DNA from 4 places in the Streptomyces sp. NPDC020597 genome. Region 3 is predicted to be linked to each of the others. Evidence: riboswitches for the same ligand, from Rfam matches in the RefSeq annotation. Region 3 holds a riboswitch; each other region holds the start of a gene.

The links. Region 3 has a riboswitch for cyclic di-AMP ahead of ACH4ZA_RS10785 (M23 family metallopeptidase). Riboswitches for the same ligand answer to the same signal wherever they lie in the genome.
Region 1: linked by a shared signal. The riboswitch ahead of ACH4ZA_RS22110 (M23 family metallopeptidase) and the one ahead of ACH4ZA_RS10785 (M23 family metallopeptidase) in region 3 are both predicted to bind cyclic di-AMP.
Region 2: linked by a shared signal. The riboswitch ahead of ACH4ZA_RS08175 (transglycosylase family protein) and the one ahead of ACH4ZA_RS10785 (M23 family metallopeptidase) in region 3 are both predicted to bind cyclic di-AMP.
Region 4: linked by a shared signal. The riboswitch ahead of ACH4ZA_RS14420 (C40 family peptidase) and the one ahead of ACH4ZA_RS10785 (M23 family metallopeptidase) in region 3 are both predicted to bind cyclic di-AMP.

The regions. Positions count from the first base shown of each region.
Region 1 covers NZ_JBIRUL010000012.1:118,199-125,920, reverse strand. The annotation lists gene ACH4ZA_RS22135 (alkaline phosphatase family protein) at 1-389, opposite strand, end outside; gene ACH4ZA_RS22130 (DUF5998 family protein) at 389-985, opposite strand; gene ACH4ZA_RS22125 (GNAT family N-acetyltransferase) at 1,440-4,250, opposite strand; gene ACH4ZA_RS22120 (HPr family phosphocarrier protein) at 4,429-4,710, shown strand; gene ACH4ZA_RS22115 (GntR family transcriptional regulator) at 4,835-5,530, opposite strand; gene ACH4ZA_RS22110 (M23 family metallopeptidase) at 5,718-6,473, opposite strand; cyclic di-AMP (ydaO/yuaA leader) riboswitch at 6,488-6,654, opposite strand; gene ACH4ZA_RS22105 (pitrilysin family protein) at 6,866-7,722, opposite strand, start outside.
Region 2 covers NZ_JBIRUL010000003.1:451,929-459,650, reverse strand. The annotation lists gene ACH4ZA_RS08185 (septum formation initiator family protein) at 1-313, opposite strand, end outside; gene eno (phosphopyruvate hydratase) at 433-1,728, opposite strand; gene ACH4ZA_RS08175 (transglycosylase family protein) at 2,098-2,802, opposite strand; cyclic di-AMP (ydaO/yuaA leader) riboswitch at 2,806-2,987, opposite strand; gene ACH4ZA_RS08170 (transglycosylase family protein) at 3,193-4,233, opposite strand; gene ACH4ZA_RS08165 (cytochrome P450) at 4,451-5,821, opposite strand; gene ACH4ZA_RS08160 (nucleoside triphosphate pyrophosphohydrolase) at 5,856-6,887, opposite strand; gene ACH4ZA_RS08155 (SurA N-terminal domain-containing protein) at 7,045-7,689, opposite strand.
Region 3 covers NZ_JBIRUL010000004.1:466,060-473,781, forward strand. The annotation lists gene ACH4ZA_RS10775 (dihydrofolate reductase family protein) at 1-959, shown strand, start outside; tRNA gene ACH4ZA_RS10780 (tRNA-Met) at 1,031-1,104, shown strand; cyclic di-AMP (ydaO/yuaA leader) riboswitch at 1,451-1,619, shown strand; gene ACH4ZA_RS10785 (M23 family metallopeptidase) at 1,627-2,673, shown strand; gene ACH4ZA_RS10790 (aldo/keto reductase) at 2,836-3,780, shown strand; gene ACH4ZA_RS10795 (PrsW family intramembrane metalloprotease) at 3,845-5,425, opposite strand; gene trmB (tRNA (guanosine(46)-N7)-methyltransferase TrmB) at 5,481-6,326, opposite strand; gene lhgO (L-2-hydroxyglutarate oxidase) at 6,509-7,722, opposite strand, start outside.
Region 4 covers NZ_JBIRUL010000007.1:38,570-46,291, reverse strand. The annotation lists gene ACH4ZA_RS14425 (hypothetical protein) at 1-193, shown strand, start outside; cyclic di-AMP (ydaO/yuaA leader) riboswitch at 564-775, shown strand; gene ACH4ZA_RS14420 (C40 family peptidase) at 779-1,252, shown strand; gene ACH4ZA_RS14415 (ATP-binding protein) at 1,369-1,860, opposite strand; gene ACH4ZA_RS14410 (helix-turn-helix transcriptional regulator) at 2,074-2,946, shown strand; gene ACH4ZA_RS14405 (DUF397 domain-containing protein) at 2,956-3,204, shown strand; gene ACH4ZA_RS14400 (8-amino-7-oxononanoate synthase) at 3,259-4,386, opposite strand; gene bioB (biotin synthase BioB) at 4,534-5,745, shown strand; gene ACH4ZA_RS14390 (adenosylmethionine--8-amino-7-oxononanoate transaminase) at 5,738-7,027, shown strand; gene bioD (dethiobiotin synthase) at 7,030-7,722, shown strand, end outside.

The sequences.
Region 1 (7,722 bases), on a different contig from region 3:
GCGGGATTGCGCACGGTGTAGCCCGGCAGGCCGTGGGCGCCCGGCGGGAGGCCGGTGCCGACGGAGGCGAGGGAGGTCGCCGTGGTCGCCGGGTAGCCGGCGGTGAGCGGGCGTCCGGTGCCGCCCCGCGAGCTGCCGAGGAGCGCGTGCAGGTAGGGCGCCTCGTCGGGGTGGTCCCTGATCTGCTCCCAGCCGAGGCCGTCGACCAGGAAGACGCAGTTGCGGTCGGCCGCGGTCAGCTCGGGGATCGCCGCGGTCGTGCCGGGCACGCCCAGGCCCGCCGCCAGCGTGGGCAGCAGGTCGGCGAGCGAGCCGGAGCCGTATTCGGGTACGGGCGCGGAGGCGACGGCGAGCGGTTCGGGGAAGTCCCAGGGGGCCTGCTGCGTCATCAGCGGGTGACGTCCGCTGTCGCCTCGGAGAGCGCCTGCGCGAAGGCGAGCGCCTGGCGCACCGTCTCCGGGCCGTCTCCGGCCTCGCTGACGCGCAGGCTGAGGTCGTCCGCCGTCGAGTTGCCGGTGTAGCCGTGGTCGGCGTCGCAGTTGGGGTCGCCGCAGGCGGCCGGCTCCAGGTCGATACGGGAGACGGCGCCCCAGCCGATGGTCAGCACCACCTCGCGCGGCAGTGTGCCCGGTGTGTACGACTCCGGGTTGGCGACCACGCGGCTGACGACGACCGACGAGATCCGGCCGAGCTTCACGGACTCCGTGGACGTCGTGGCGTACGGCGTCGGGGACGTGGTGTCGGCCGCCTGCTCGTCGGTGTGGCTGACGATGAAGCGGTTGCCGGTGAGCACCAGCACGGTGACGTGCCGGCGCACCTCGTTCTGGTCGAACGTGGTCTCCTGGTGAACCAGGTACGACCGGATCGGATCGCCGCCGACGGCGGCCTCCACCGCCTCTGCCACGAGGGCCGGGTAGTAGCCGCTGCGCTCGATCGCCGCGCGCAGCCCCTGGGTCGTCGTACTGGTCTTGGCCATGGGGTCCATCCTACGGGGACCCACTGACTGCGAGATGCCTCTCGCGACCGCTTCCGGGGGGCCGGGATCAGGTGCCCGGCGCCTCGCCTCAGCGGTGGGCCGGCGCACCCGCGGGGCGCACCGCTGCCCGGCAGGCGCGTCCCCGCGCGCCTGCCCGAGCACGTGCTCCCGGACGATCTCAAGGCGTTGCGCGGCCACGAGGCATGGGGGGCGGGATCGGGTCCGCGCCGCGTCCGCGCCGAACGCGGCAACGACAAGGGGGCGTTGGCCGAGGAGACGGTCCGGGCGCGCTAGTCCGCCGAGGGTCGGGCCACCCCGGCCCGGTCCCGTCAGGAGCCCTCGGGCAGGGCGACCGCGGGGTGCCGTCGCAGGGCGACCGGGGCGCTGAGTCCGGCCCACGCGTCCGCGTCGGCTCTCCCCTCGTCCCCTCCTCCCCCGGTCCCGGGCCGGGCGTGCGCCCGCCTCAGTACACCGGCAGGGTCCGGGGGCCGAGGTCGTCGCGGGCGGGCGGGGGCGCGAGGCGGACGGAGGCGCCGAGGACGCTCAGACCGTGCGGGGCGACGACCACCGGCTCGAGGGTGACCGCGACGACCTCGGGGTGGTCGTCGACGAGCCGCGAGACGCGCAGCAGCAGCTCTTCCAGCGCGCGGGTGTCGACGGGGGTCGAACCCCGCCAGCCGAAGAGCAGCGGGGCGGTGCGGATCGAGCGGATCAGCGACGTCGCGTCGCGGTCGGTGACCGGGATCAGCCTGTGTGCCATGTCCCCGAGGAGCTGCGAGGCGGCTCCGGCGAGCCCGAAGGACAGCACGGCCCCCGCCGCCGGGTCGATGACCGCCCGCACGACGGTGTCGACCCCGCGGGGCGCCATCGCCTGGACGACCGGCCGCAGCTCCTGCGGCCGCCCGAAGAGCTCGGTCAACTCGGCGTAGGCCCTGCGCAGTTGCTCTTCGTCGGCCAGGTCGAGACGGACGCCCCCCAGGTCGGCCCGGTGCCGCAGGTGCGGGGCGGTGGCCTTGAGGGCGACGGGGTAGCCGAGGGCGGCGGCGGCCCGCGCGGCCTCGTCGGGGCCGGGCGCGGGAGCCGCCCGGCGGACGGGGACGCCGTAACGGCCGAGCAGCTCGGCGGTCTCCTCGGCGCCCAGGGTGAGTCCCTGCCCGCGCGCGAGGAGCCCGTCGATCAGTGCGGCGGCGCCCCGCTCGTCGATGTCCTCGTGCTCGGGCACCTTGCCCGGGTCCGCCGCCTCGCGCCGCCACTGGGCGTACTTCACGGCCTCGGCGAGGGCGCGGACGGCACGCTCGGCGGCCGGGTAGGCGGGGATGAGGTGTGCGCCCTCGGGCGCCTCGACGGGGGGCTGCGGCGGCCCTGCGTCCTGCGCCGCCGCACGCGCGCGTGAGGTCGACTCCCCGCGCGGTGCGGTGCTCGCGGCGGCGGACAGCGCCGCCGCGAGGCCGCCGAGCTCCACGTGCACCACGAGCACCGGCTTGGCGGGAGCCGCGGCCGCCGCCGAACGCAGGGCCTGTGCGAGTTCCGCGTCGCCGGGCGAGGTCTCCCCGATCGCCGGGATGGCCGTCACGACCACCGCGTCGCACGTGTCGTCGGCCAAGGCGTGCGCCAGTGCGGCGTGGAAGTCCTCCGCCCTGGCCTCCGTGGTCAGGTCCAGCGGTGGCAGGGGACGCAGCCCCTCGGAGAGGCAGGCGTCGTAGGTGAGCAGTCCGAGGGACTCGGAGTTGCCGAGGATCGCGACGCGGGGCCCCGTCGGCAGCGGCTGGCGGGCGAGGAGCAGGCCCGCGTCGACCAGCTCGGTGATGGTGTCCACGCGGATCACGCCGGCCTGCCTCAGCAGCGCCGACACCGTCGCGTGGGGCAGCCGAGTGGCCCGCACGGCGTGCCCCTGCGGGGCGGAACCGGCGCCCTGGACGACTACCAGGGGCTTGGCGGCCGCGGTGCGCCGGGCGAGGCGGGTGAACTTGCGCGGGTTGCCGATGGATTCCAGGTACATGAGGGCGACGTCGGTGTCGGGGTCGTCGTACCAGTACTGCAGGACGTCGTTGCCGGAGACGTCCGCACGGTTGCCGGAGGAGACGAAGGTCGACACGCCGGTGACGCCGGTGACCCCGCCGCCGCGCCGGTGCAGCCGGGAGAGCAGGGCGATGCCGATGGCGCCGGACTGGGCGAACAGGCCGATCCGGCCCGGCCTCGGCATCTCGGGGGCGAGTGAGGCGTTGAGGCGCACCTGGGGCGAGGTGTTGATGACCCCGAAGGCGTTGGGGCCGATGATCCGCATGCCGTACGCGCGTGCGTGGCGTACGAGTTCACGCTGGCGCTCGCGCCCGTCGGGACCGCTCTCGGCATAGCCGGAGGAGAGGACGACGAGTCCCTGCACGCCGTGCTCGCCGCATTCGGCGACGGCCGCGGGCACGTGTTCGGCCCGCACGGCGACGACCGCGAGGTCGACGGGCTCGGCGATGTCCCGCACGGAGCGGTGGGCGGGCACCCCGTCGAGTTCCTTCAGATCCTCGGGAAAGGCCTGGTTCACGGCGTGCAGGCGTCCGGTGAACCCGGCCTCCCGGAGATTGCCGAGGACGCTCCTGCCGACCCCGCCCCGGGCGCGACCGACGCCGACGACGGCGACGGAGCCGGGCGTCAGGAGCCTCCGCACGGAGTGCGCCTCGGCACGCTGTTCCCGCGCGCGCTGCACGGCGAGGGAGCGTTCGGTGGGCTCGAGGTCGAACTCCAGGCGGACGACGCCGTCCTCGAAGCTGCGCTTCTGGGTGTAGCCGGCGTCCGTGAACACCTTGATCATCTTGTTGTTGGCGGGGAGCACCTCGGCGGCGAAGCGGCGGATGCCGCGCTCGCGCGCGACGGCCGCGATGTGCTCGAGGAGGGCGGAGGCCACACCTCGTCCCTGATGGGCGTCCTGGACGAGGAAGGCCACTTCGGCCTCGTCGGCCGGCGCGGAGGCGGCCATGCCGTCGGCGCCGATGCGGTCGTAGCGCACGGTGGCGATGAACTCGCCGCCGACCGTGGCCGCGAGTCCCACCCGGTCCACGAAGTCGTGGTGCGTGAAGCGGTGGACGTCCTTCGCGGACAGGCGCGGGTAGGGCGCGAAGAAGCGGTAGTACTTCGACTCGTCCGACACCTGCTCGTAGAAGCTGACCAGGCGCTCGGCGTCGTCGACGGTGATCGGGCGTACGCGCGCGGCGCCGCCGTCGCGCAGCACGACGTCGGCTTCCCAGTGGGCGGGGTACTCGTGCCGGTCCGACGCGCTCTGCATGGGGCCCAGACTACGGCTCGCTTCCGACAACGGCGCGAGGCAGTCTGGAGGGCGCACGCCGGGTCGAGGCCGCGATCCGGGGACCGCACGGTGAGGGGACACCCAGGGACCGTCCCTCACACGCTTCACTTGTGGAACACTGGTCTAGACAACCTGAGACACCGAAGGGCAGCATCACATGGCTGAGCGCCGCGTCAACGTCGGCTGGGCCGAGGGCCTCCACGCCCGCCCCGCTTCCATCTTCGTCCGGGCCGCCACGGCCGCAGGCATCCCCGTGACGATCGCCAAGGCCGACGGCAACCCCGTCAACGCGGCCTCCATGCTGGCCGTTCTCGGCCTCGGCGCCCAGGGAGGCGAGGAGATCGTCCTCGCCTCCGACGCCGAGGGCGCGGACGCCGCGCTCGACCGGCTGGCGAAGCTGGTCGCCGAAGGCCTCGAGGAACTCCCCGAGACCGTCTGAGCACCGCCGCGTTATGCGGTGAAGGGCTCGTCCGAATTCTCGGGCGAGCCCTTCGCAATTCCCGTGCACGGGCAGCAGAAATAATCCCCCGCGAATTACTCCTTCTTTGTATACGGCTCCCGTGTTAATGCCGCAGACCCGTCATGTTTACGGGAGGTTGCGAAGTCCTCACACGGTCGGCCCGCTCCGGTCCTTTGGAAAAGCGCAGCCGGTGCGCGAGTGTCGTGCGCTCGGTGTGCAGCGCGGTGACCGCCCGCGCGCGATCCCCGTCGCCGCGCGTCACCGCGTCGACGATGGCGCCGTGCTCCGCCCAGGACTCCACCGGGTCCGCCGGCGCCTCCACCGCGTACATCCAGGCGATCTTGTGCCGGAGCTGGGTGAGCATCGACGCGAGGGCAGGGCTTCCGGAGGCCTGGGCGAGCGTCTCGTGGAACCAGCCCCCCAGGGAGCGCAGATCCTCGCTGTTGCCCCTCCTGGCCCGCTCCTGGCCCAGCCGGACGAGCCCGCGCAGCACCTTCAGATGGGCCTCCGTGCGCCGCTGGGCGGCCCGGGAGGCGCCGAGCGGCTCCAGCAGCAGCCGCATCTCCAGCAGGTCCGCCGCCTCCTGCTCGGTCGGCTCCGCCACACACGCGCCCGCGTGCCGCCGGGTGACGACGAAGCCCTCGGCCTCCAGGGTGCGCAGCGCCTCGCGGACAGGGACGCGCGAGACGCCGTAGCGACGGGCGAGGAGTTCCTCGGTGAGGCGGCTGCCGCGTTCGTAGACACCCGCGACGATGTCGTCCCGGATGGCCGTGCACACCGAGTGCGCCGGAATTCGCATGACGGACCTCCGCCTTAATCCCCGTGAAACGTCGACGGTTGACGTGTGTTCCGTGACTCTATTGCAATGAGCGGGAATTTCCGACGGGGAGCCGGAATCCAGGGATATTTTTTGGACAGCGGGGCCCCGAAAACGGCGAAAGCCCCGGCCGAGGGGCCGGGGCCGAACGATCTGTCGCCGTCGGTCGTCAGACGTTGACGCCGTGCTTGCGGAGATAGGCGACCGGGTCGATGTCCGAGCCGTACTCGGGGGTCGTGCGGGCCTCGAAGTGCAGGTGCGCTCCGGTGACGTTGCCGGTCGCGCCGGACAGCCCGATGCGCTGGCCCGGGGTGACCGTCTGGCCCACCGACACCTCGATGGACAACAGGTGACCGTACTGCGTGTACGTCCCGTCGTTCATCTTGATGACGATCTGGTTGCCGTAGGCGCCGCCCCAGCCCGTCTCGACCACGGTGCCGAGGCCGACCGCGTGCACGGTGGTGCCGCTGGCGGCGTGGAAGTCGACGCCGGTGTGGCTGCCGGAGGACCACAGCGAGCTGCTGGCCTGGTAGCCGGTGGAGACGTAGGAGCCGGTGATCGGCGACACGAAGGCGTTGAGCCGCTTGCGCTCGGCCTCACGGGCGGCACGCACGCGTGCCTCGCGCTCCTCCACCGCCTTCTTCGCGGCGGCCTGGCGGGCGGCCTCCTCGAAGGCGGCCTTCTTCTGTGCGGCGACCTGCTCGTCGACCTGGTCGGCGACCGACTCGGCCACGGACTCGCCCGCCGTGACGACGGGGATCAGACCGGTCTGCTCGGGGGTGGGCTCGGCCGCGAAGGCCGGGGCGGAGGCGACGGAGGCCATCACGCCGGTGCCGGTGAGCGCCGCCACGCCGACCGCGCGAGCGGTGGAGCGCTGCATCCGGCTGGGCCGGCGGTGCTTCCCGGTGGCGCAGGTGAACGCCATGAAGTCAGAGGTGTCCTTTCCTTCCCTCTCGCCTACCGGGTTAGCTGACGGGTTCGGAGCAGGAAGGTCTCCTACGGACACCCTCGTGTACACGCGGGCGTCCGATTCACCCCAGGGACTTCACAAGTGGGTCCCCGGCTCCCCTGGCTCGCGCCGTACGGGGACTCGGCGATGACTGTCCGGTGCCGCGGCTTGCGGCGCAGTGCCTGACGGACAGCCCGGATGAAGCTAAGCGGCGAAGGGATCAATCCTCAAACGGATCACGGTTTTTGTAGCGCATCCCACAGGGCAGACAGGCAACGTCCGCCTCAATTCGGACAAACAGAAGCCCTGGTGACACTCGGTCGACCAGGGCCTCTGCGGGTGCGTGCCGTTGCCGCGGCGATCCTCGGCTACTCGGCGGACACGACCTTCACCTCGCCGATGCCCAGGGCCTCGACGGGCGCCTTGATCTGGGCCGCGTCACCCACCAGGACCGTCACCAGGCGGTCCACCGGGAAGGCGTTCACGGCCGCCGCGGTGGCCTCCACCGTGCCGGTTGCGGCGAGCTGCCGGTACAGCGTCGCCTGGTAGTCGTCGGGCAGGTGCTGTTCGACCTGGTCGGCCAGCGTGCTGGCGACGGCCGCCGCGGTCTCGTACTTCAGCGGCGCCACCCCCACCAGGTTCTGCACGGCGACGTCGCGCTCGGCGTCGGTCAGCCCCTCGGCGGCGAGGGTGCGCAGCACCTTCCACAGGTCGTCCAGCGCCGGGCCGGTGTTCGGGGTGTCGACCGAGCCGCTGATGGCGAGCATCGCGGCGCCCGAGCCGTCCGGGGCGGACAGAAGGACCTGCCCGAAGGCGCGGACGCCGTAGGTGTAGCCCTTCTCCTCACGCAGGACGCGGTCCAGGCGGGAGGTGAGGGTGCCGCCGAGGCAGTAGGTGCCGAGCACCTGGGCGGGCCACACGCGGTCGTGCCGGTCGGCGCCGATCCGGCCGATCAGCAGCTGCGTCTGGACGGCCCCCGGGCGGTCCACGATGACGACCCGGCCGGCGTCGTCGGCGGTGACCGGCGGCACGGGCCGGGGCTCGGCTGCGGAGCCCGTCCAGGCGCCCAGGGTGTCGCCCAGGAGTGCGTCCAGGTCCACGCCGGTGAGGTCGCCGACGACCACGGCGGTGGCCGTCGCCGGGCGGACGTGCTTGTCGTAGAAGCCGCGGACGGCCGCGGAGTCGATCTTCTCGACCGTCTCGGCCGTGCCCTGGCGCGGACGCG
Region 2 (7,722 bases), on a different contig from region 3:
GCTGCTCGGCGTACGCGTCGTCCTGCCAGCGCGCCTTGAGGTCGCGCAGCTGCTCGACGCGCTCGCCGGCCTGCTGCTTCTCGCGCTCCAGGTCGGCGATCTCGGCGCGCTGGGAGACGTACTGGCGCATCGGGTAGGCCAGGGCCACGATCAGCGTGCACAGGACGAGGGCCAGCAGGGCCGCGCGGCCGGTGAGGCGGGAGCGGCGGGCCTGGCGCTTGGTCTGCGACCGGTACACGCGGGCCGCGGTCTGTTCGCCGAGCAGCTTGATCCTGGTCGCGGTGGAGAAACGGTCCCGGTCCTTCACGGCCATGTGCTGCGCCTCCCGTCTCCCACGTGCGTACGTCCCCGCACACGGTACGGGACCGAGTACGGGGACGTTCGTGCGACTGGCTAGGCCTTACCCCGGGTGGGGTCAGCCTCGGGCCGTGCTCAGTGGTTCGCGGAGCGGAACCGCGGGAAGGCGGAGCGGCCGGCGTACACCGCGGCGTCGTCGAGGATCTCCTCGATGCGCAGCAGCTGGTTGTACTTGGCGACGCGGTCCGAGCGGGCCGGGGCGCCGGTCTTGATCTGACCGCAGTTCACCGCGACGGCGAGGTCGGCGATGGTGACGTCCTCGGTCTCGCCGGAGCGGTGGGACATCATGCACTTGAAGCCGTTGCGCTGGGCCATCTCGACGGCGTCCAGGGTCTCGGTCAGCGAGCCGATCTGGTTGACCTTGACGAGCAGGGCGTTGGCGGAGCCCTCCTCGATGCCGCGGGCCAGGCGCTCCGGGTTGGTCACGAAGAGGTCGTCGCCGACGATCTGGACCTTGTCGCCCAGCTTGTCGGTGATGACCTTCCAGCCGGCCCAGTCGTCCTCGTACAGCGGGTCCTCGATGGAGACGAGCGGGTACGCGGAGACGAGCTCCTCGTAGTACTCGGTCATCTCGGCGGCCGAGCGGGACTTGCCCTCGAACTCGTACTTGCCGTCCTTGTAGAACTCGGACGCGGCGACGTCGAGCGCGAGCGCGATCTGCTCGCCGGGGACGTAACCGGCCTGCTGGATGGCCTCGATGATGAGGTCGAGCGCGGCGCGGTTGGACTCGAGGTTCGGGGCGAAGCCGCCCTCGTCGCCGAGGCCGGTGGACAGGCCCTTGGTCTTCAGCACCTTCTTGAGGGTGTGGTAGACCTCGGCGCCCCAGCGCAGCGCCTCGGAGAAGGACTCCGCGCCGATCGGGGCGATCATGAACTCCTGGATGTCCACGTTGGAGTCGGCGTGCGAGCCGCCGTTCAGGATGTTCATCATCGGAACGGGCAGCAGGTGCGCGTTCGGGCCGCCCAGGTAGCGGAAGAGCGGGAGGTCGCTGGCCTCGGAGGCGGCGTGGGCGACGGCGAGCGAGACGCCGAGGATCGCGTTGGCGCCGAGGGAGCCCTTGTTGTCGGTGGCGTCCAGGTCGAACATGGCCTGGTCGATCAGGCGCTGCTCGGTGGCGTCGTAGCCGACGAGCTCCGGGCCGATCTGCTCGATGACGGCGAGGACCGCCTTCTCGACGCCCTTGCCCTGGTAGCGGTTCGGGTCACCGTCGCGCAGCTCGATGGCCTCGAAGGCGCCCGTGGAGGCGCCGGACGGGACGGCGGCACGACCCGTGCTGCCGTCGTCGAGGCCGACCTCGACCTCGACCGTGGGGTTGCCTCGGGAGTCCAGGATTTCCCGGGCTACGACGACGTCGATGGACGGCACGAGCATCTCCTTCATGGGATGTGACGCTGAAAGTGCGCGGCGCGTGGCCTTGCGCCTAGAGCCTAACCGTCTCCGGAGCGTCGGCCACCGACCGACCGTCCCGTGGACGGTCCGACCGTACACATTGTTCCTGTCCGGAACAAAGCGGCTGGGAAAAGCCGCCCGGAAGACCGCGCAAACAGCGCGCGGAACGGGGCGGGCGGGCGACGACCGCCCGCGGGGCGCAAGAAAAACCCCGTCCCGGTGCGTACGGGGGAACACGCACCGGGACGGGGGGCCCATGGGGGTGGGGGCGAGGAGACCTTCACGAGGCCCTCAGGCGACCGGCCTTCACCGGGAGGGCTCAGCGGCCTCGTCGGCGTCGGCAGCCGGCTGTCACTTCAGGTGCAGCTGCTGACCCGGGTAGATGAGGTCGGCGTCCTGGACGATGTCCTTGTTCAGCTGGAACAGCTTCTGCCAGCCGCCCTTGACCTTGTGCTTCTCGGCGATGGAGCTGAGGGTGTCGCCCTTGACGACCTTGTACTCGCCGTCGCCCTTCTTGACCTTCTTGCCGGTCGGCGTGGTGACCGTCTTGGACTTCTTGGCGGCCGCCGGACGGTCGGTGGAGCGGGAGCTGCTCTTCTGCTCGGTCGAGCGGGAGCTGCTGCCGCTGTCCGAGGAGCTCGAGGAGCCCGAGTTCGAGGAGGCGGCGCCGCCCCCGTCGTAGGAGGCGCCGGACAGGCCCTTGCCGCAGACCGGCCAGGCGCCCTTGCCCTGACCCGCGAGGACCTTCTCGCCGATGGCTATCTGCTGGGCCTTGGAGGCCTGGTTGGCCTGCGAGGCGTACTGCGTGCCGCCGTACGCGGCCCAGGTGGAGGACGAGAACTGCAGGCCGCCGTAGTAGCCGTTGCCGGTGTTGATGGACCAGTCGCCGCCGGACTCGCACTGGGCGACCGCGTCCCACTCGGAGGCGGTGGCGGCGGAGGCGTTGCCGGCCGCCATCAGCGGGGCGGCGATGGCGACGCCGGTGACACCGGCGAGAGCGGCGACGCGGGTGGCCTTGGACGGACGACGGTGCTTGCCCTTACCGGAAAACAGCATGGTGGATCCCCTCACCGACGCCTGCGAGGTGAGCTGTCGGGTTCGGGCCAAGTGAGTTGCCCGGCCACTCCTCCGTCGGAGACCTCGCTCCGTGGAGGGGTGACTTCACCCCAAGCCGCTCCGGTGACTTCCCGGTGCGGCACTTACCTTGGGTCCCCCGCTCCTGCCTACGGCGCTTGACGCGACGACTGTTCCCGGGCTGCCGCTGGCAGGATTCGGCGTTGCGACGGCCGGGGCTCGGGTTGCCGAGCGGTCACGACCGTAGACACGCGATCCGCGGAATTTCAAAGACGATCAGGGCTTCTGAGACTCATCCCACACTTTCGCCAAATCGGACATTCGACGCGAAGCGTGACGTGAACTCCCGCTGTTTTTCTTGGGCTTTGCGCCCTATTGGACCCCTGTGTCGAGGGTCTGACCGGGGGCGATGTCGCTCGGATCGGGGCCGATGACGTCCTTGTTCTCGGCGTAGAGGGCGCGCCATCCGCCGTGGAGGCCAAGGGAGTCGGCGATGGAGGCGAGAGAGTCGCCCTCCTGGACGACATAGCCGGCCGCGGCATGCCGGCCCGTCGAGGCGGTGGACGCACCGCCGGCCCCGACGTCGGCGCCCTCCACCGCCGCCTCGTCGGCCGTGGTGCCTCGATGGCGGCCGGAGCCGAGGGAACCGGTGTCGACGAGATTCCAGGAACCCACATCCTGGACCGACTTGTCCGAGTCATCCGCTTTCGAAGTACCCGCGGTCGAGCCGTCGGCCGCCTGCGGGTCGCCCTGACGACCGGTGCCGTCGGAGTCGCCCACGGCGGCAGAAGAGGACGAAGGCGACGAAGGCGACGCCGAGGGCGAACTCGAGGAATTGCCGGACGGGTCGGGCGATGCGGACGAGTCAGATGAATCGGTCGAACCGCTGGAGTCGGTCGAGCCCTTGCCCGAATCGGAGGAGCTCGACGACCCCGAGGAACCCGACAAGCCTCTCGACAGGTCCGACAGACCCGACGATCCGGATGAACCAGACGAATCGCCCGCCACGCCGGTGTCCACGGCCAGCGCGCCGTTCTCCTTGGTGAGCCCGGAGGTCAGCCCGCAGGTGCCCCACGCGCCGACGCCTTTGGCCGCGAGCACCTTCTGCGCCACGGCGATCTGCTGGTTGCGGCTGGCCAGATCGGGGCTCGCCGCATAGTCGAGCCCGCCGTAGGCCTTCCAGTCCTGCAGGGTCAGGCTCAGGCCGCCGGACTCGCCGTCACCGCCGTCATCGGCACTCCACGAGCCCCCGGTTTCGCACTGCGCCACCTTGTCCCACACCGTGCCGTCCGCGGCGCTCGCGCCGGAGGCGGCGAGCAGCGGGATGGCGATGGCGGAGCCGGTCACCCCGGCCGCGACGAGCAGCGCGGGGGCCTGGCGGGGGCGACGGTGACGACCGTTCCCGGAGAGCATGCGAGGGCCTTTCTCTGGACAGCAGTGCCGGCGCGGGCGAGTGATCTGACGCGTCGCGCTGACGAGTGAACGTATCGGCAGACGATCACTTGTCACAAGTTAATGCCGCGCAGATCACGTGAAGATCACAGACTTGAGGATCGGTCACCTTTGCTCCGCCTCATGGTCACAATCCGGCTGACGTTCCGTCAGGTCCGCACTGTTCGTGACACGACCGTCAGGCGCCGGAGCCGGCGGCGGACACCGGGGCGAACTCGACCGGCAGCGTGCGCAGGCCGCGCATGATGAGGCCGCCGCGCCACCTCAACTCCGCCGGTTCCACCGCCAGTCGGAGGTCTGGAAGCCGGGTGAGCAGGGTGGCGAGCGCGGTCTGGCCCTCCAGCCGGGCCAGCGGGGCACCCAGACAGTAGTGGATGCCGTGTCCGTAGCCGAGGTGCTGGTTGTCACGGCGGGAGAGGTCGAGGGTGTCGGGGTCGGTGAAGCGGGCCGGGTCGCGGTCGGCGGCGGCCAGCACGACCAGGACGGGATCGCCGGGTGCGATGTCCTGGCCTCCGATGGCGACGGGCTCGGTCGCGAACCGCCAGGTGGCGAGTTCGACGGGGCCGTCGTAGCGGAGCAGTTCCTCGACGCCGGTGGCGAGCAGGGCCCGGTCGCCGCCGTCCTCGGTGAGGGACCGCTGCAGGGCCTCGCGCTGTGCGGGATGGGTCAGGAGGGCGTACATGCCGTTCCCGATGAGGTTCACCGTCGTCTCGAAGCCGGCGAACAGCAGGATGAAGGCCATCGCGGCGGCCTCGTTCTCCGTGAGGTGCTCGCCGTGGTCAAAGGCGCGGATCAGACCCGAGATGAGGTCCTCGCCCGGCGCGGGTTCGTCGGGGAGTCCGGCGCGTTTGCGGTGGATGAGCTCCAGCAGGTAGCCGCGCATCTTCTTCACCGACCGGGCGACGCCGCCTCTGGGACCTCCGCCGTGCCGGATCATCATCCCGGCCCAGTCGCGGAAGTCGTCCTGGTCCTCCTCGGGGACGCCCAGCAGGTCGCAGATCGCGTAGATGGGCAGGGGGAAGGCGAAGTCGTGGATGAGGTCGGCACGGCCCTCGGCGGCGAACCGGTCGATCAGCCGGTCCGTCAGCTCCTGCACGCGCGGCGCGAACTCGGCGACGCGGCGCGGGGTGAAGGCCTTGCTCACGAGTCGCCGCAGCCGGGTGTGGTCCGGCGGGTCGATGTTGAGCAGATGGGTCATCAGCTCGGCCTTGCGCTCCCCGGGGATGCCGGTCCTGCCCCGGGCGTGGGCGGGCTCGTCGTGATGTGCGGGGTTCTTGGACAGCCGCGGGTCGGCGAGGGCCTGCCTGGCGTCGGCGTACCGGGTGACCAGCCAGGCCTCGACCCCGCTCGGCAACGCGGTCCGGTGCACCGGGGCGTGCTCCCGCAGCCAGGCGTAGGCGGGGTAGGGGTCGGTGGCGAACTCCCAGGTGAAGAGCTCGGGCGCGGGCGGCGCGTCGGCCGGGGACCGGCGGGACGACCGGGCCGGGTCGGTCCGTTCGGTCGGGCGGGTCGGGTCGGCCGGGTCGGCCGGATGGGTCGGGTCGGTCACTCCCCGACGGTAGCGGGCTTCCCGAGGTGCACGGTCACGCTCCCTCGCCCTGGGACGAGGGCGGGGCCGGGCGGTCGGGGAGGCCTTCGGTGACCCTGATCGCGTCCCGGTAGGCGCGGGCCGCCGCCCGCAGCGCCGCCTCCGGGTCCACGCCCTGCGACTCGGCCCGGGCGGCGAGGGCGAGCAGTTCGTAGCCGATGCCCTCGGCGGCCGGCAGCGGCACGTCCAGCCCGGCCGTCCGGGTGCGCGCCATCAGCTTCGCTGCGAGAGCCAGCGCGGGCTGGTGGAGCGGAACGCCGTCGGTCACCGACGCCCGCCGCTTCTCGACCGCCTTCGTGCGCAGCCAGTGCTCCTTGACCTCTTCCGGCGTGGTGGCGGTGGCGTCGCCGAAGACATGGGGGTGGCGGTGGACGAGTTTGGCGACGATCGTGCCCGCGACGTCGTCGACGGAGAACGGTGACTCCTCGTCCTCCTCGGCGATGCGGGCGTGGAACACCACCTGGAGCAGGACGTCGCCCAGTTCCTCGCGGAGTTCGTCCCGGTCGCCGTCCTCGATCGCCTCGACCAGCTCGTACGCCTCCTCCATCGCGTACTTCGCCAGGCCCTGGTGGGTCTGCTGCGAGGACCAGGGGCACTCCTCGCGGATGCGGTCCATGACCTGGACGAGGTCGAGGAGCCGGGCGCCCGGCAGGTCGTAGGAGGCGGGGAGGAGTTCCAGCTCCGGCATCGACACCCGGCCGGAGCCCGCCAGCCGGGCCAGACCGTCCGTGAGGGCCGGTTCACCCTCGCCGGTAGCCACCACCACCGCGGTGCGGCCGCCCGCGCAGGCGGCGACCAGCTCCTCGGCGGTCGGTGAGCTCTCCTCGACCGCTATGCCCGCGTCCCGTAGATAGGGCAGCTGCGGGTGCGCGCCGTCCGCGCACAGCACCCGGTCCGCCGCGCGCAGGATCTGCCAGGCCGGCCAGGACAGCAGACCGGGGGCGACGCGGTGGCTGGTGGTGAGCAGGACGACGCGGCCCGGGGCGGTGACTGCGGCGTCGGCGTCGGCGGAGCTGATTGCGTTCACACCCCGAACGTAACCCACGCCCGCCGCCCGCCAGGGGACTCGTCCACAGGGCAGGCCTTCCGGTCACACGATCACATGGTCGGACCGACGGCCGGACGGGGCGCTCACGGCGTCGCACGTCCGGTCACGGGTCGCGCGTCGCCCCGTGCGCACGGGGTCAGGTCGTCTGCTTGGTCCCGGTCGCCGTGACCTCCCGCACCCACGGGGTCTTCGCGTCGACGCGGGCGACCTTCTGCGCGTCCCAGCTGCCGTAGCGCGGGTTGAGGTCGACGCCGAGAGACTTGGACGCCTTGGACAGGGCGCTCCAGAACGCGGGCTGGCTGGTGGTCGTGCCGAGCCGGGCGGCGAGTTTCTGCGCCTCCAACTGGAGACGCAGGTTCTCGTCGAGGCGCTGCGGCGGGATGCCGTACTGCTGCAGCCACGCCGTCTCCAGGCCCTTCGCGCCGCCCGCCTGCTGTTCCAGGCCGGTCCGCATCTCCTGGACCTCGCGCGGAGTGACGGTGATGCCCGCGTCCTCGGCGGCGTGGTGCAGCACCTGGTCGAGGACCATGCCGTGCAGGGTGTCCCGGGCGAGCCCGCCGGTCTGGCCGACGACCTGCGCGTACTGGACGTCGTCGGTGACGGCCGCGCGCTGCGCGGAGCGCACCTCGTCCACCCGGCTCTCCAGTTGGGAGACGGTGATCCGCTGACCGCCCACGACGGCCGCCGCACCCGGATGGGCGTCATTGCCGCAGGCGGTGAGGAGAGGGGCCGCCGCGATCGCGGCGGACAGCAGGAGCGCGGTGCGACGACGGCGGTGCAAGGAAGCCTCCCGAGGAGATTGTGCGGCGGTGCA
Region 3 (7,722 bases):
ACAACCCCCGGCTCCTGGTGAACTCCCCCGAGCGGCGCGCCGTCCGGGTCGCCGCCGGCCGGCCCGCCTATCCGCTCAAGGTCACCGTCAGCGGCTCCGGCGACCTCGACCCGGCGGCGAACTTCTGGCACACGGGCGGCGAGAAGGCCGTGTACACGACCGAGAAGGGCGCCGAACGGGCCCGCGCGCTCGGCATCGCCGCACACGTCGTCCCGCTCGGCCCCGAGCTGGACTGGCGCCGCCTCCTCACGCACCTCCACGACGAGCTCGGCGTCCGGCGCCTCATGGTCGAGGGCGGCGGAACCGTCCACACCCAGCTGCTCCAGCAGGGGCTCGCCGACGAACTCCAGCTCGTCCTCGCCCCGCTGTTCGTGGGCGACCCGGACGCGCCCCGCCTCTTCGGGCCGGGCGGCTACCAGGGCGGACGGCTGCGGCTGGTGGAGACGCGGCGCATCGAGGACGTCGTCCTGCACCGCTACGAGCCCACCGCCCCCGGCGCCGGACCGCTCGCCGCCGCGGCCGACCGCCACTGGCTGGCCCTCGCCTGCGAGCTGGCCGCCCAGTGCCCGCCCTCGGACACCGCGTTCAGCGTCGGGGCGGTGATCGTCGCCGCGGACGGCACGGAGCTCGCCCGCGGGCACTCCCGCGAGGCCGGCGACCCGGTCGTGCACGCCGAGGAGGCGGCGCTCGCCAAACTCGACCCGGCCGACCCCGGGCTGGCCGCCGCCACCGTCTACACGAGCCTGGAGCCGTGCGCCCGCCGCTCCTCCCGTCCCGCCCCGTGCGCCCGCCTCATCCTGGACGCCGGTGTGCGCCGGGTCGTCACGGCGTGGCGCGAGCCGGACACCTTCGTGGCGGCGGCGGACGGGACCGGCCTGCTGGCGGCCGCGGGCGTCGACGTCCTCGTGCTGCCGGAGCACGAGGAGCGGGCGAAGGCCCCGAACCGGCACCTGCTGTGAGGCCGGGGCCGGGCCGCGACAAACCCTGGTGCTCGGCGTCCGCCGGATGACGTACACTTGAGACACAACGACGCGGGGTGGAGCAGCTCGGTAGCTCGCTGGGCTCATAACCCAGAGGTCGCAGGTTCAAATCCTGTCCCCGCTACTGAAGGCCGAGGGCCGGAATCTGAAAGGGTTCCGGCCCTCGGTGCTTTTGCCCCGGACCACTCCGCGCCGCCCAGTGCCACCCAGCGCCACTCCGGGGGCGCATCGTGACCCTTCGTGACCGCCCGGCCGCCCTGTGCGCCGGGGCCGGGGCGCCGTCGCTACGCGTGTGACGGGTGATGCGCGGCGGACGAGGGGCAACTCGCCCGTTTTTCACCGCTGCTGGCCCGAAAGTCCAGGCCAGAAATGTTATTGATCAAGCAGAAGAGCTTGGAAACGCACCCCCGGGTCTATTAACGTTCGATAACGCAGCGCGGCCGTCCCAGCCGGCACCAGAGCCGGCTCCGCGCGCGCACGCGCCGAATCCCGTAAGGGAACCGGGGAACCACCACCTTGGGGTGAATCACGCGGAAGCCTCCGTGAACTCGCAGAGTCCACGGCCGGTATACGCGCGTAGGAGACCTTCCGACTCCGAACCCGTCAGCTAACCCGGTAGGCGACGGAAGGAAAGGAGTGCGCCCGCGTGGCGTCCAACCCGCCTGCCCCCGAGGCCCCGTACGCGCCGGCCCGACCCTCCACCGAGACCTTCGGCTACGGCGGCCACCGCACCGACGAGGGCCCCTGGGAGGAGTGGAACCCCACCGCGGAGTCCATTCGCCCGGTACGCGGCAAGCACCGCGTCGCCAAGCAGCGCGGCGGCGGATTCGCCCGCAGCTCCACCGTCCTCGGCGTCGGCGTCATAGCCGCCGTCAGCGCCGGCGGGATGGCCAGCGCCAACACCGGCAAGGCCCCGGTCTCCATCTCCATGCCGGACCTGCCCGGCGTGGGCTCGCTGATCTCCGAGGACGAGCCCGCCCCGGAAACCGCGTCCGCCCTGGCGAGCTTCGGCTCCGAGGCCGCCGTCGACAACGACACCGACGCTGACGCCGGCACCGCCCAGAGCGTCGCCGACGCCGGCGAGGCCCTGCGCAGCCGGATCATGGCCCAGGCCGAGTCGCAGAAGACCCAGGTCGAGGTCAAGGCAGCCGCCGCGGCCGCCAAGGCGAAGGCCGACGCCGTCGTCAAGGCCGAGAAGGAGGCGGAGGCCAAGGCCGCCGCCGCGAAGAAGAAGGCCGCCGAGGAGGCCGCCGCCAAGGTCGAGGCCGCGCGCCTGGCCGAGCTGGCCAAGCAGTACACGCTGCCCACCTCCTCGTACACCATCACCTCGACGTTCGGTCAGGCCGGCTCCCTGTGGTCCTCCGGGTACCACACCGGACTCGACTTCGCCGCGCCCACCGGCACGCTCATCAAGGCCGTCCACTCCGGCACCGTCACCGAGGCCGGATGGGCCGGCGCTTACGGCTACCGCACCATCCTCACCCTGGACGACGGCACCGAGATCTGGTTCTGCCACCAGTCGTCGATCAACGTCAGCGTCGGCCAGAAGGTCGCCACCGGTGACGTGATCGGCCGCGTGGGCGCCACCGGGAACGTCACCGGGGCGCACCTGCACCTCGAGGTCCACCCGAACGGCAACGCCGACGGCATCGACCCGGCGGCCTGGCTGCGCAGCAAGGGCCTCAACCCCTGAGCCCTCCCTCGAGGACGCCTGAGTCGTCTCTCGAGGAGCTTTCAGGACCATCGAGCAACGGCAGCCCTGACGGCCACCCCCGACGTCAGGGCTGCCGCTTGTTCACATGTTCTTCGTGCCCCGCGCGGAATGGCGTGCCCGCCGCGTCCGTTGAGACGAAGCATGACTTCTCTGCGCACCATCGGCTCCTCCGACCTCGAGGTCTTCCCGCTCGCCCTCGGCGGCAACGTCTTCGGCTGGACCGCGGACGAGGCGGCCTCCTTCGCCGTCCTCGACGCCTACTCGGCCGCGGGCGGCAACTTCGTCGACACCGCCGACTCCTACTCGGCGTGGGTCGACGGCAACAGCGGCGGTGAGTCCGAGACCATCGTCGGCAGGTGGCTGAAGGCCCGGGGCAACCGGGACGACGTCGTGATCGCCACCAAGGTCAGCCAGCACCCCGACTTCCCCGGTCTGTCCGCCGACAACATCAAGGCCGCCGCCGACGCCTCGCTCCGCCGCCTGGACACCGATCACATCGACCTCTACTACACGCACTTCGACAAGCCCGAAGTGCCCGTGGAGGAGATCGTCGGCGCCCTCGACGAGCTGGTGAAGGCGGGCAAGGTGCGGCACATCGCCGCCTCCAACATCTCGCCCGAACGCCTCCAGGAGTCCCTGGAGTTCTCCGACCGCGAGGGCCTCGCCCGGTACGTCGCACTGCAGCCGCACTACAACCTGGTCTCCCGCGACACCTACGAGGGGCAACTCCAGGATCTCGCCGCCCGTTTCGGCCTCGCCGCCGTCCCGTACTTCGCGCTGGCCGCTGGTTTCCTCACCGGCAAGTACCGGCCCGGCACGACCGTCGAGAGCGCCCGCGCCGGCGGCGCCGCCAAGCACCTCGACACGACGCGGGGCCGCAGCGTCCTCACCGCGCTGGACCAGATCGCCCGCGCCCACGACACCCAGGTCGCCACCGTCGCCCTGGCCTGGCTCGCCGCGCAGCCGACGGTGGCCGCGCCCATCGCCTCGGCCCGCACGGTCGAGCAGCTCCCGGCGCTGCTCGGGGTGGCGGACCTGGAGCTCACGGAAGCGGAGGTCGCCCGCCTGACGCAGGCGTCGGCGTGACCTGATCGACGCGCGGCTCCACGGCCCTACGGGTGGGGGACGGCCCTACGGGTGGGGGACGACTCTACGGGTGGGGGTCTGCCGCGGGGCGGGGGCCCGGGCCCGGAGGATACCCGTATCCGTGCCCTTGCTCTTGTCCGGTCCCGGTCCCGGTCCCGTACCCGTACCCGTACCCGTATGAGGGTGTGTGGCCGTTCCTGTGGTCGGTTCCGGAGGAGTGCGGCCGGCCGCCGTACGCCGGGCTCTGGCCGTACGCCGGCCCGTGCGCGTATGCCGGGCCCTGGCCGTATCCCTGCACCGGGCCGTACGCCTGACCCGGGGGGCCGTACGCCGGGCCCTGGCCGTACCCGTACGCCCCGTACACCCCGGGCGCCCCGTACGCCGGCCAGGGCGGCGGGGGCATCCGTACCGGAGGGGCCGTCATGCGGGCCGCGTAATCCATCGCGGGACGGGCGACGTCCTTGCGTCGCCACAGCTCGTTCAGCAACTCCCGTTCGCGGACCAGGAAATCGGCGCCGGCCCGTCCCTGCCGGCCGCGGTGGCGCAGGAACGCGAGGGACGTCGCGTACGCCTCGTACTGGGCCACCGCACGGGCCGCCGGCCTGCCGAGGTGACGCCCCGCGTACACCCGGGCCAGCCGCCGGGCCCGCATCGAGCCGAGCGCGAACGGTTCGGCCGGGGCGATCCAGCCGGCGGCCGCGTAGGCGGGCAGCTCCTCGCGCACCGTGCGCAGCTCGCGCTGGCGCGTCCACACCACCAGCCAGGTCAGCAGCCCGAACGCGGGCACCATGATCGCCGCGTACACCGCGAAGAATCCGAGCTCGCCGAACGACGAGGAGCCGTTCCACAGGGCGTGCATGCCCATCGCGAGGAGCAGCCCGGACAGCGGCAGCAGCACGCGCCGCGTGTGCTGACGCTCCCCGGAGAGCGCGGCGACGCCGAAGCCTATGCCGGTCAGGACGGTGAACAGAGGGTGCGCGAACGGGGACATGACGACGCGCACGAAGAAGGTCGCGGCGGTGACGGAGGCGATGCCGCTGTCGCCGGTGAGCTGGTCGGTGCCGAAGGCGGTGCCGAGGTAGAGGATGTTCTCGGTGAAGGCGAAGCCGGTGGCGGTGATCCCGGCTATCACCACGCCGTCGACGATCCCGGTGAAGTCCCGCCGGCGGAAGAGGAAGACGAGCAGGACGGCCGCGGCCTTGGCGGACTCCTCGACGACCGGCGCTATGACGGTCGCGCCCAGGGTGTCCGCGCCGGACGGGTCTGCGGTCGCGGTGGCTATCCATCTGGTCGCGAAACTGTTGGCGATGATGGCGATCAGCGCCGCCGCGCACGCCCCCCAGGCGAAGGCGAAGATCAGGTTCCGCCACGGGCCGGGCTCTACCCGGTCGAGCCACCGGAAGGCGGCGACGAGCAGCGGCACGGGCAGCACGGCGAGCCCGAGCCCCACGAGGAGGCCCTCGGTGCCGGTCTGTTCGCGGACCAGGGCGAGGATGACCAGCCCGGACAGGGCGAGCAGGGTGACCAGCGCCCCGTACCGGACCCACCTGTGCTGCCACCAGTGAGCGTGCCGGAGCACACCGCCCTCGGGCCCGCCGCCGGGGTGCGGCGGTTGCGGCGGAACGGGCGGAAACGGGGAACTGATGGCCACGGCATCGACCCTAACGAGGGAGGGGACTGTGGTGGACGGAATGGTTCGGTCAGTGATCCCCGGGCTGGACGCGATGCTGTACGCGCCGGAAGAGCAGATCGTTCACCACGTGACTCTTGTCCAGCCCCTGGCCCTCGAAACGGGTCAGCGGCCGGAAGTCGGGGCGGGGGGCGTACCCGCCGTCGGCCCGGGTGTTCTCGAAGTCGGGGTGCGCGGTCAGCACCTCGAGCATCTGCTCCGCGTACGGCTCCCAGTCGGTCGCGCAGTGCACGAGCGCGCCCGGCTTCAGCCGTGTCGCGGCCAGGTCGAGGAACTCCGGCTGGATCAGCCGCCGCTTGTGGTGGCGCTTCTTGGGCCAGGGGTCGGGGAAGTAGACGCGCAGCCCGGCGAGTGAGTCCGCCGGCAGCATCTCGCGCAACAGGATGATCGCGTCGCCGTTGGCGACCCGGACGTTGGTCAGCGCGTTGCGGTCGGCGAGGCCGAGCAGGTTGCCCTGGCCCGGCGTGTGCACGTCCACCGCGAGGATGCCGGTGCCGGGGTCCGCGGCGGCCATCTGCGCGGTCGCCTCGCCCATGCCGAAACCGATCTCCAGCACGACGGGCCGGTCTGCTGCGCCGAACAGCTCGGCGAGGTCCACCGGACGCCCGTCGATGTCCAGCCCCCACTTGGCCCACAGCCGCTGCAGCGCGTCCGCCTGCCCGGCCGTGACCCTGCTGCGGCGGGGCTGGAAGCTGCGGATCCGCCGCTCGAAGTGCGAACCGGCGGGATCGGCCCGCGGCCCGTCGGGGAACCGCGGCTCCCCCTTGGCCCGGGTATGCCGAACGGGCTCCCCCGGGTGGTGCTCACCACGCGGGGAGGACGGGGGGACATCGGGAACACTCACGGAATCAGACACAGTGGGGTCGATTTTACGGGGCCCGCGCGGGCGCACGGGGCCCGTGTGACCCACCCCGCTCCCCACGCACGTCCGCGCCGGTTCCCGACCGGACACGCCCGGCCGGTCGGGCGCCCAGGACGGCGGTGGCCCGACGGCCGGTGGGGCGCTCCGGCCGCGTTCCGCACGTCGTGCGGCTCCCCTCACGCGTCGGCCAGTGCGCCCAAGGCTCTGCGGGCCACCTCGCGGCCGATCGGCAGGGAGGCCGTCGCCGCCGGTGAGGGCGCGTTCAGGACGTGGACCGTACGGGGGCCCTCCCGGATCAGGAAGTCGTCCACCAGGCCGCCGTCCCGCAGGACCGCCTGCGCGCGGACGCCGGCCGCCGTCGGCACCAGGTCGCTCTCCTCCACCGCCGGGAGCATTCTGCGCACGGCGTCCACGAAGGCGCCCTTCGAGACCGACCGCCGCAGTTCGCCGAGGCCGTACCGCCAGTGCCGGCGGCCCATCCGCCACACGCCGGGCCACGCCGCCGTCGCCGCCGCCTCCCGGGGATTCACGACGCCCCAGCCATAGCCCTCCCGCGCCAGCGCCGGCACGGCGTTGGGACCGACGTGCACCCCTCCGTCGATGCCCCGGGTCAGATGGACGCCGAGGAACGGGAAGGCGGGATCGGGCACGGGGTAGACCAGCCCGCGCACCAGCTCCGGCCGCGCCAGCTCGTAGTACTCGCCGCGGAACGGGACGATCCGCACCTCCGGCTCGTCGCCGGTCAGCCGTGCGATCTCGTCGCAGTACAGCCCGGCGCAGTTCACCAGCACCCGCGCCCGTACGACGTCACCCCGGGCGGTGAGCACGGCCACACCGCGCTCCGGCCGCCGGTCGATCCGCACCACGCGCGCGCCGTACCGGATCTCCGCCCCGGACGCCTCGCCCAGCCGCTGGGCGACGGCGGTGTAGTCGCAGACGCCGGTCGTCCGCACGTGTATGGCGGCGAGCCCCTGCACCTCGGGCTCGTACTCCGCGATCTGGGCGGCGCCCAGCTCCCGCACCGTGATGCCGTTCTCCCGGCCGCGCTGGACGAGACCGTGCAGCCGGGGCAGCTCGGACCGCTCCGTGGCGACGATCAGCTTGCCGGTGACGGCGTGCGCGATTCCGTACTCCGCGCAGAACTTCGTCATCTCCGCGGCGCCGCGCACCGCGTACCGCGCCTTCAGGGTGCCCGGCCGGTAGTAGATCCCGCTGTGGATGACCCCGCTGTTGCGGCCGGTCTGGTGGCGGGCCACCCCCGGCTCCTTCTCCAGCACCGTGACCCGCGTGCCCGGCGCGGCCCGCGTGATCGCATACGCCGTGGCCAGACCCACGATGCCGCCGCCCACCACGAGCACGTCACAGTCGTAAGCGATCTTCGGCACGTGCA
Region 4 (7,722 bases), on a different contig from region 3:
GGACACCTACCGCGGACTGCGCGCCGCCCAGGCGCTGGTGAGCAAGGCGGCCGCGCTGCGCGACGCGCTGACGCTGATGCACCAGCGGGGGGAGAGCGAGTTGCACGCGCCGACGCTCGCACGGGCGCTGCGCGTCCTGGACGGGGAGCGCCGCACGGCGCGCGTCACGCTGCCGCCGGCCTCCGGGAGTTGACCGGGTACGGCTCGCGGCTCCGGCGGCCGGCGGCACGGGCGCCCTCGGCGAGGACGACTCCCGACTCGGACGTGACGTCCGGGCCGGAGTCGAAACGGCCCAGAAGGCGTACCCCCGTTCGGCAGAACGTCTACTGTTCCCCCGGACGCCCAGAACTTGCGCGAAAGGGCGCTCTTCGAGCGGAACAGAAGACGTCGCCGCTGGTGGGAGCCCCTGAGACGGCGCGCCACCTGATCACCCGTCAGGGTGTTCACCCGAACGGGTGAGTGGTGAGTAACCCCACAAATCCCCGGTTCCGTTGGGATTTTCGGACATCCGTGAGCCAAGATCCCTGACTGACGACAAGCCCCCGCCACAAGCGGCGGGGCGGTCCGGGTGGACGCCGAGTCCTGCCGCCTCCCGGATGACCGGTCGACAGGAGTGCATCGGCAGGAGTGGAGGACCCAAGCACGACGGGTCGCCGGAACGGTCACGCCATGACCGGGCCGAGCAGCCCTTGGGGTGAAGCCGCTGACGCGGCCGGGCAACTTCGCCAGCCCGAATCCGACAGGTCATCCTTCACAGGCGGCTGACGAAGGGTTGCGCATGACTGCGCTCAATCGTGTCCCGTCGCTCATGGCCCGGGCCGGTACGGCCTCGGCGTTCGCCATCGCCGCCGTCGGCGGCACGGTCGTGGTCCCGGGGCTCGCTCCGGATGCCGCGGCCGCCACACCGGCGACGAAGGCGCTGCAGGTCGCGGCTTCCAAGAAGGGTGCGCCGTACAAGTACGGGGCCACCGGGCCGAAGAGGTTCGACTGCTCGGGGCTCACGATGTACTCGTTCAAGAAGGCGGGCAAGAGTCTGCCGCGGACGGCGGCCCAGCAGTACAACAAGACGAAGCACATTTCGGCGTCCAGCCGCAAGGCGGGCGACCTGGTGTTCTTCCACTCGGGGTCGAACGTGTACCACGTCGGGATCTACGCGGGTAAGGGCAAGATCTGGCACTCGCCGAAGACCGGGGACGTGGTGAAGCTGCAGAAGATCTGGACCAAGAGCGTCTGGTACGGCCGGGTCCGCTAGGCCCGGGGCGCCGATCCGCCGGGTCCGACGGGACCTGGCGCCGATCTGCCGGGTCCGGCCGAGCCGCCGGGCCCATCCGGACCTCCCGGGGCCGTGTACGGCGTCCTGACACGCCCTCACCGCCCCGGGAGCTCGCCTTCCGCGGGGACCGCCGGGACCGCCAGGACTCCGGCAGCAGGCTCCGCCGCCGGGACGGCCCACGGGAGCTCGACGATGACCGTCTTGCCGCCCTCCCGGGTGGGCCGCACCCTGAGTCTGCCGCCGGCCTCCGCGGTCAGCCAGCGAATGATCACCATGCCTCGGCCGTTGTCCTGCTGGACGGCGGCCGGCAGTCGTTGCGGAAAGCGCGGGTGGCTGTCGGTCACGCCGATGCTCAGACGTTCGTCGCGGTCGAGCACGAGGTCCACCGTGAAGGTGGGTGACTGACCGAAGGTGTGCTGCACGGCGTTGGTGGCGAGTTCCGAGACGATCAGGCGGACGGTGTCGGCCGCCTCGGCGTCCGCCGGCAGGCCCCACTCGCCGAGGGCGCCGACCACGAACGCGCGGGCCGTGGAGACCGAGGCGGGATCGCTCGGCAGAGTGACGGTTGCTTCCAGGTGATCTGCCATGGCGACGTCGTACCTTTCCCACGGGACCGGAGCCCGATACGGCGCGGATCGTTCGAGTACGGTCCCGGACTGGTGCTTCTTCGCCAGACTGCCATCACGACGCCGGTCACGGGTGGCGATCCACCAAGATGTGCATATATCTGTCGCTCGATGCGGTGAACTCTGCGACGACAGAGCGTATTTGCTCGGCCTGTCAGGAGTAAGGAGAAGCCCGTGCAGCACGGACCGGCGGTGCGCCGCCGCAAGCTGGGCGCGGAACTGCGCACTTTACGCGCCCAGGCGGGCCTCACCAGCGGTGAGGCGGCCCGGCTCGCGGGCTGGCACCAGTCCAAGGTGAGCCGTATCGAGACCGGCACCAGTGGATCGAAACCGGCCGATGTGCGGTTACTCCTCGACGTCTACGGGGTGGCCGATCCGCAACTGCGGGAGCTGATGCTGGCGTTGGCGGGCGCCGACTCCGGCGCCGGCGGTGGCGGCGGCCGGGACCACTGGTGGCACGCCTACCGCGGGGTGCTGCCGCCCGCCTACCGGGACTTCATCAGCCTGGAGTCCCAGGCCAGCGCGATGCGCACGCTGGAGACGACCGTGGTGCCGGGTCTGCTGCAGACGCCCGAGTACGCACGCGCGGTGACCCTGGCGGCCGTCGAGGGCCTCGACGAGGAGCAGCTGGACGCCCTGGTGGAGGTGCGGCTGGCCCGCCAGGACGTGCTGCGCGCCCAGCCGCCGCTGGAGCTGAGCGCGGTGCTCGACGAGTCGGTGCTGCGCCGCGAGGTGGGCGGTCCCGAGGTGATGGCGCACCAGCTGCGACGGCTTGCGGAGGCCTCCCGAATGCCGCACGTGAGTCTTCAAGTGCTGCCGTTCAGGGCGGGTGCGCATATCGGGGTAACCGGCCCTTTCGTTATCTTTTCATTTTCGCGCACTTCTGATCTGGATGTGGTTGTTCTCGACCACTTGACGAGTAGCCTCTATCTCGAACGGAAAGAAGACCTCCAGGCCTATGCCCAGGCCTTCAACGCCCTTAGGGCGCAAGCCCTTTCGCCCGGGGAATCATCGGATCACCTCGCCGCTCTCGCCGGCGGCGCATAAGGAGGCACCATGTCCGCAGTACCGCGGAACGTACCTTCCCGTACCGGTCCCGACCCTCTCCCGCCGATGCGGTGGCTGCGCAGCAGCTACAGCACCGGAGCCAACAACTGCGTCGAGACCGCCCGGCCCGACCGCGGCCCCTGGGCCGGTCTGCTCGCCGTGCGCGACTCCAAGAACCCGGCCGGCCCCGCCCTGCTCTTCTCCCCCGAGAGCTGGACGGGCTTCACCGCCGCGCTCCGCCGACCGAGCCGCAGCTGACGACGCCGCAAGGCGCCCTCCGTCACCGGCGGCCCACGGCCCTGTCCCGCCGACTCACGGCCGCGTCCCGCCGATCACCCGCACCGCCCGTTCCACCTCGGCCCCGGAGAGGTCCGCACGGGCGGTGAGCCTCAGGCGTGAGATCCCGTCGGGCACGGAAGGGGGTCGGAAGCAGCCCACGGCCAGGCCTGCCGTGCGGCAGTCCGCCGCCCACTGCAGAGCCTCCTCCGGGGACGGAGCACGCACCGAGACGACCGCGGCGTCGGGACGCACCGCTTCCAGGCCCGCGGCCGTCAGCCGGGCGTGCAGTTCGGCCGCCACCGCACGCGCGCGTGCCGCGCGTTCCGGCTCCCGGCGCAGCAGCCGCAGGGCCGCCAGCGCGGCGCCCGCCGCCGCCGGGGCCAGGCCCGTGTCGAAGATGAACGTGCGGGCCGCGTTCACCAGGTGCTCGATCACCCGCGCGGGGCCCAGCACCGCGCCCCCCTGGCTGCCGAGCGACTTGGACAGCGTGAGCGTCACGACGACGTCGCCGGCGCCGGCGAGACCGGCCGCGTGCGCGGTCCCCCGGCCGCCGTCCCCGAGCACGCCCAGTCCGTGGGCGTCGTCGACGACGAGTCCGGCGCCGTGCTCCCGGCAGGCCGCGGCGAGACCGGCCAGCGGGGCCGCGTCGCCGTCGACCGAGAAGACCGCGTCGGAGACGGCCACGGCCGGTCCGTCGTGGGCGTCGAGCGCCTTGCGCACGGCCTCCGGGTCGGCGTGCGCGACGACCTGGACGGCGCCCCAGGCCAGCCGGCAGCCGTCGATGAGCGAGGCGTGGTTGCCCGCGTCGGAGACGATCAGCGAGCCGTGCGGGGCCAGCGCGGTGACGGCGGCGAGGTTGGCCGCGTAGCCGGAGGAGAAGACCAGCGCCGCCTCGAAGCCGCAGAAGTCCGCCAGCTCCCGCTCCAGCTCGCCGTGCAGCTCGGTGGTGCCGGTGACGAGGCGGGAGCCGGTGGCGCCGCCGCCCCAGGTGCGGGCGGCGTCCGCGGCGCCCTCGACGACCTCGGGATGACGGGCCAGACCCAGGTAGTCGTTGCTCGCGAGGTCGAGCAGCGGAGAGTCGGCCGGGCGCGGCCTCAGCGTCCGTACGAGTCCGGCCCGGCGGCGCAGCTCCGCCTGCTCGTCGATCCAGCCGAACGCCATGGGTCCTCCGGGGCTTTGTAGGTAGCGGACAGACCCTAGCGGCAGGGCCGCCCGCCCACGGTGTGGCAATACCCACACGTCGAACCGGGTGTGTTGTGTGATCCCTACCTTGGCCCGGAGCGGGTGCGTAGGACAGGATCGGCTCTCATGGACCTGCTGAACACGCTGGTGGACAAGGGGCTTCGGCGCGAGCTGCCGACCCGCGAGGAGGCTCTGGCCGTCCTCGCCACTTCCGACGACGACGTGATGGACGTGGTGGCCGCGGCCGGGAAGGTGCGCCGGCACTGGTTCGGGCGACGGGTGAAGCTCAACTACCTCGTCAATCTCAAGTCGGGCCTGTGCCCCGAGGACTGTTCGTACTGCTCCCAGCGGCTGGGCTCGACGGCCGGCATCCTGAAGTACACCTGGCTCAAGCCCGAGGAGGCCTCGCAGGCCGCCGCGGCCGGTCTCGCCGGGGGCGCCAAGCGGGTCTGTCTGGTGGCGTCCGGGCGCGGGCCGACGGACCGGGACGTCGACCGGGTCTCCGACACCATCAAGGCGATCAAGGAACAGAACGAGGGCGTCGAGGTGTGCGCCTGTCTGGGTCTGCTCTCCGACGGCCAGGCCGAGCGGCTGCGCGAGGCGGGCGCCGACGCCTACAACCACAACCTCAACACGTCGGAGTCGACGTACGGGGAGATCACGACCACGCACACCTACGCCGACCGGGTGGACACCGTCACCAAGGCGCACGCGGCGGGCCTGTCGGCCTGCTCGGGTCTGATCGCCGGCATGGGCGAGACGGACGAGGACCTGGTGGACGTCGTCTACTCGCTGCGCGAGCTGGACCCGGACTCGGTGCCGGTCAACTTCCTCATCCCGGTCGAGGGCACCCCGCTCGCCAAGGAGTGGAACCTCACCCCGCAGCGCTGCCTGCGCATCCTGGCCATGGTGCGGTTCGTCTGCCCGGACGTCGAGGTCCGCATCGCGGGCGGGCGCGAGGTCCATCTGCGCACGATGCAGCCGCTCGCGCTGCACCTGGCCAACTCGATCTTCCTCGGCGACTACCTCACGACCGAGGGCCAGGCGGGCAAGGCCGACCTGGAGATGATCGCGGACGCCGGCTTCGAGGTGGAGGGCGCGGACCAGGTCACGCTGCCCGGCCACCGGGCGGCGCGGGGCGGCTGCGGGTCCCACGCGGGCGGCGGCTGCGGCTCCGAGGAATTGGCGGGTTGCGGGTCGCACGAGGGCGGCGTCTGCGGCTCCGTACCCGCTGCGGCGACCGCCCCCGCCGCCGCGGCGGCCGCCGGGGAGGCCCGCACCGACCTGGTCGCCGTGCGCCGCCGCGGCGCCGGCACCGACCTCGCGCCCAATGCCTGAGCCGTCCCCGCTCGGCGTGCCGGAGCTGCTGGAACTCGACCGGCGGCATGTGTGGCACCCCTACGGTCCGATGCCCGGCCGGGCCGAACCGCTCGTCGTGGAGTCGGCGAGCGGGATCCGGCTGCGGATGGCGGACGGCTCGGGCGAGCTGGTCGACGGCATGTCGTCCTGGTGGTCGGCGATCCACGGCTACAACCACCCGGTGCTCAACGACGCCGTGCGCGAGCAGCTGGGACGGATGAGTCACGTCATGTTCGGCGGGCTCACCCACGAGCCCGCCGTCCGGCTGGCCAAGCTGCTCGTCGACATGTCGCCCGAAGGCCTCGAGCACGTCTTCCTCGCCGACTCCGGTTCGGTGTCGGTCGAGGTCGCCGTGAAGATGTGCCTGCAGTACTGGCGTTCGCTGGGCCGTCCGGCCAAGCGGCGCCTGCTGACCTGGCGCGGCGGCTATCACGGCGACACCTGGCAGCCCATGTCCGTGTGCGACCCCGATGGCGGGATGCACGACCTGTGGACCGGGGTGCTGCCCCGGCAGGTCTTCGTGGACGCTCCCCCGGCGGAGTACGACGAGGCGTACGCCGAAGGGCTGCGCGCGGCCGTCGAACGGCACGCCGACGAGCTGGCAGCGGTCATCGTGGAGCCGGTGGTGCAGGGCGCGGGGGGGATGCGGTTCCACTCCCCCGGCTATCTGCGGGTGCTGCGCGAGGCGTGCGACGCGCACGACGTGCTGCTGGTGTTCGACGAGATCGCGACCGGTTTCGGCCGTACGGGCGCGCTGTTCGCGGCGGGGCACGCCTCGGTCACGCCGGATGTGATGTGTGTGGGCAAGGCGTTGACCGGCGGTTATCTGACGATGGCGGCGACGCTGTGCACCGCGCGGGTGGCCGACGGGATCTCGCGGGGCGAGGTGCCGGTGCTGGCGCACGGTCCGACGTTCATGGGCAACCCCCTCGCCGCGGCCGTGGCCTGCGCGTCGATCGAGCTGCTGCTCGGACAGGACTGGCTCGCGGAGGTCAAGCGGATCGAGTCGGGCCTGCGGGAGGGGCTCGCGCCGGCGTCGGGGCTCCCGGGCGTGCGGGACGTACGGGTTCTCGGCGCCGTCGGGGTCGTCCAGCTGGACCACGAGGTGGACATGCGGGCGGCCACCGCGGCGGCCGTGCGCGAGGGCGTCTGGCTGCGGCCGTTCCGCGATCTCGTCTACACGATGCCGCCGTACGTCACGTCGGACGAGGACGTGGCACGGATCGCGCGTGCGGTGTGCGCCGCGGCGCGGGAGGAGTGAGCATGCCGATCCTGGTGATCACGGGGACGGGCACGGAGGTCGGCAAGACGGTCACGACGGCGGCGGTCGCCGCGGCGGCGCTGGCGGCGGGCCGGTCGGTGGCCGTGCTGAAGGCGGCGCAGACCGGTGTGGCGCCCGGCGAGCCGGGGGACGCCGAAGAGGTCGCGCGGCTGGCGGGGACGCTCACGGCGGTCGAAGTCGCCCGCTTCCCGGAGCCGTTGGCGCCCGCGACTGCGGCGCGGCGGGCGGGTCTGACGCCCGTGCGCCCGAACGACGTGGCGGAGGCGGCGCGGAAGCTGGCGGCGGCGCACGACCTGGTGCTCGTCGAGGGGGCGGGCGGGCTGCTCGTGCGGTTCGACGAGGCGGGCGGGACGCTGGCCGACGCCGCTCGGCTGCTGCGGGCGCCGGTGCTGCTGGTGTCCTCGGCGGGGCTGGGCACGCTGAACACGACGGAGCTGACGGCTCGTGAACTGCGTGGGCGTGAGCTGGAGCTGCTGGGCGTGGTCATCGGCGACTGGCCGAACTCCCCGGATCTGGCGATGCGGTGCAACGTCACCGACCTGCCGGACGTCGCCGGGGCCCCGCTGCTGGGCGCGCTGCCGACGGGCGCGGGGGCGCTGGCGCCCTCCGCCTTCCGCGCGGCGGCCCCGGGCTGGCTGGCGCCACGGCTCGACGGGACGTGGGACGCCGACGCC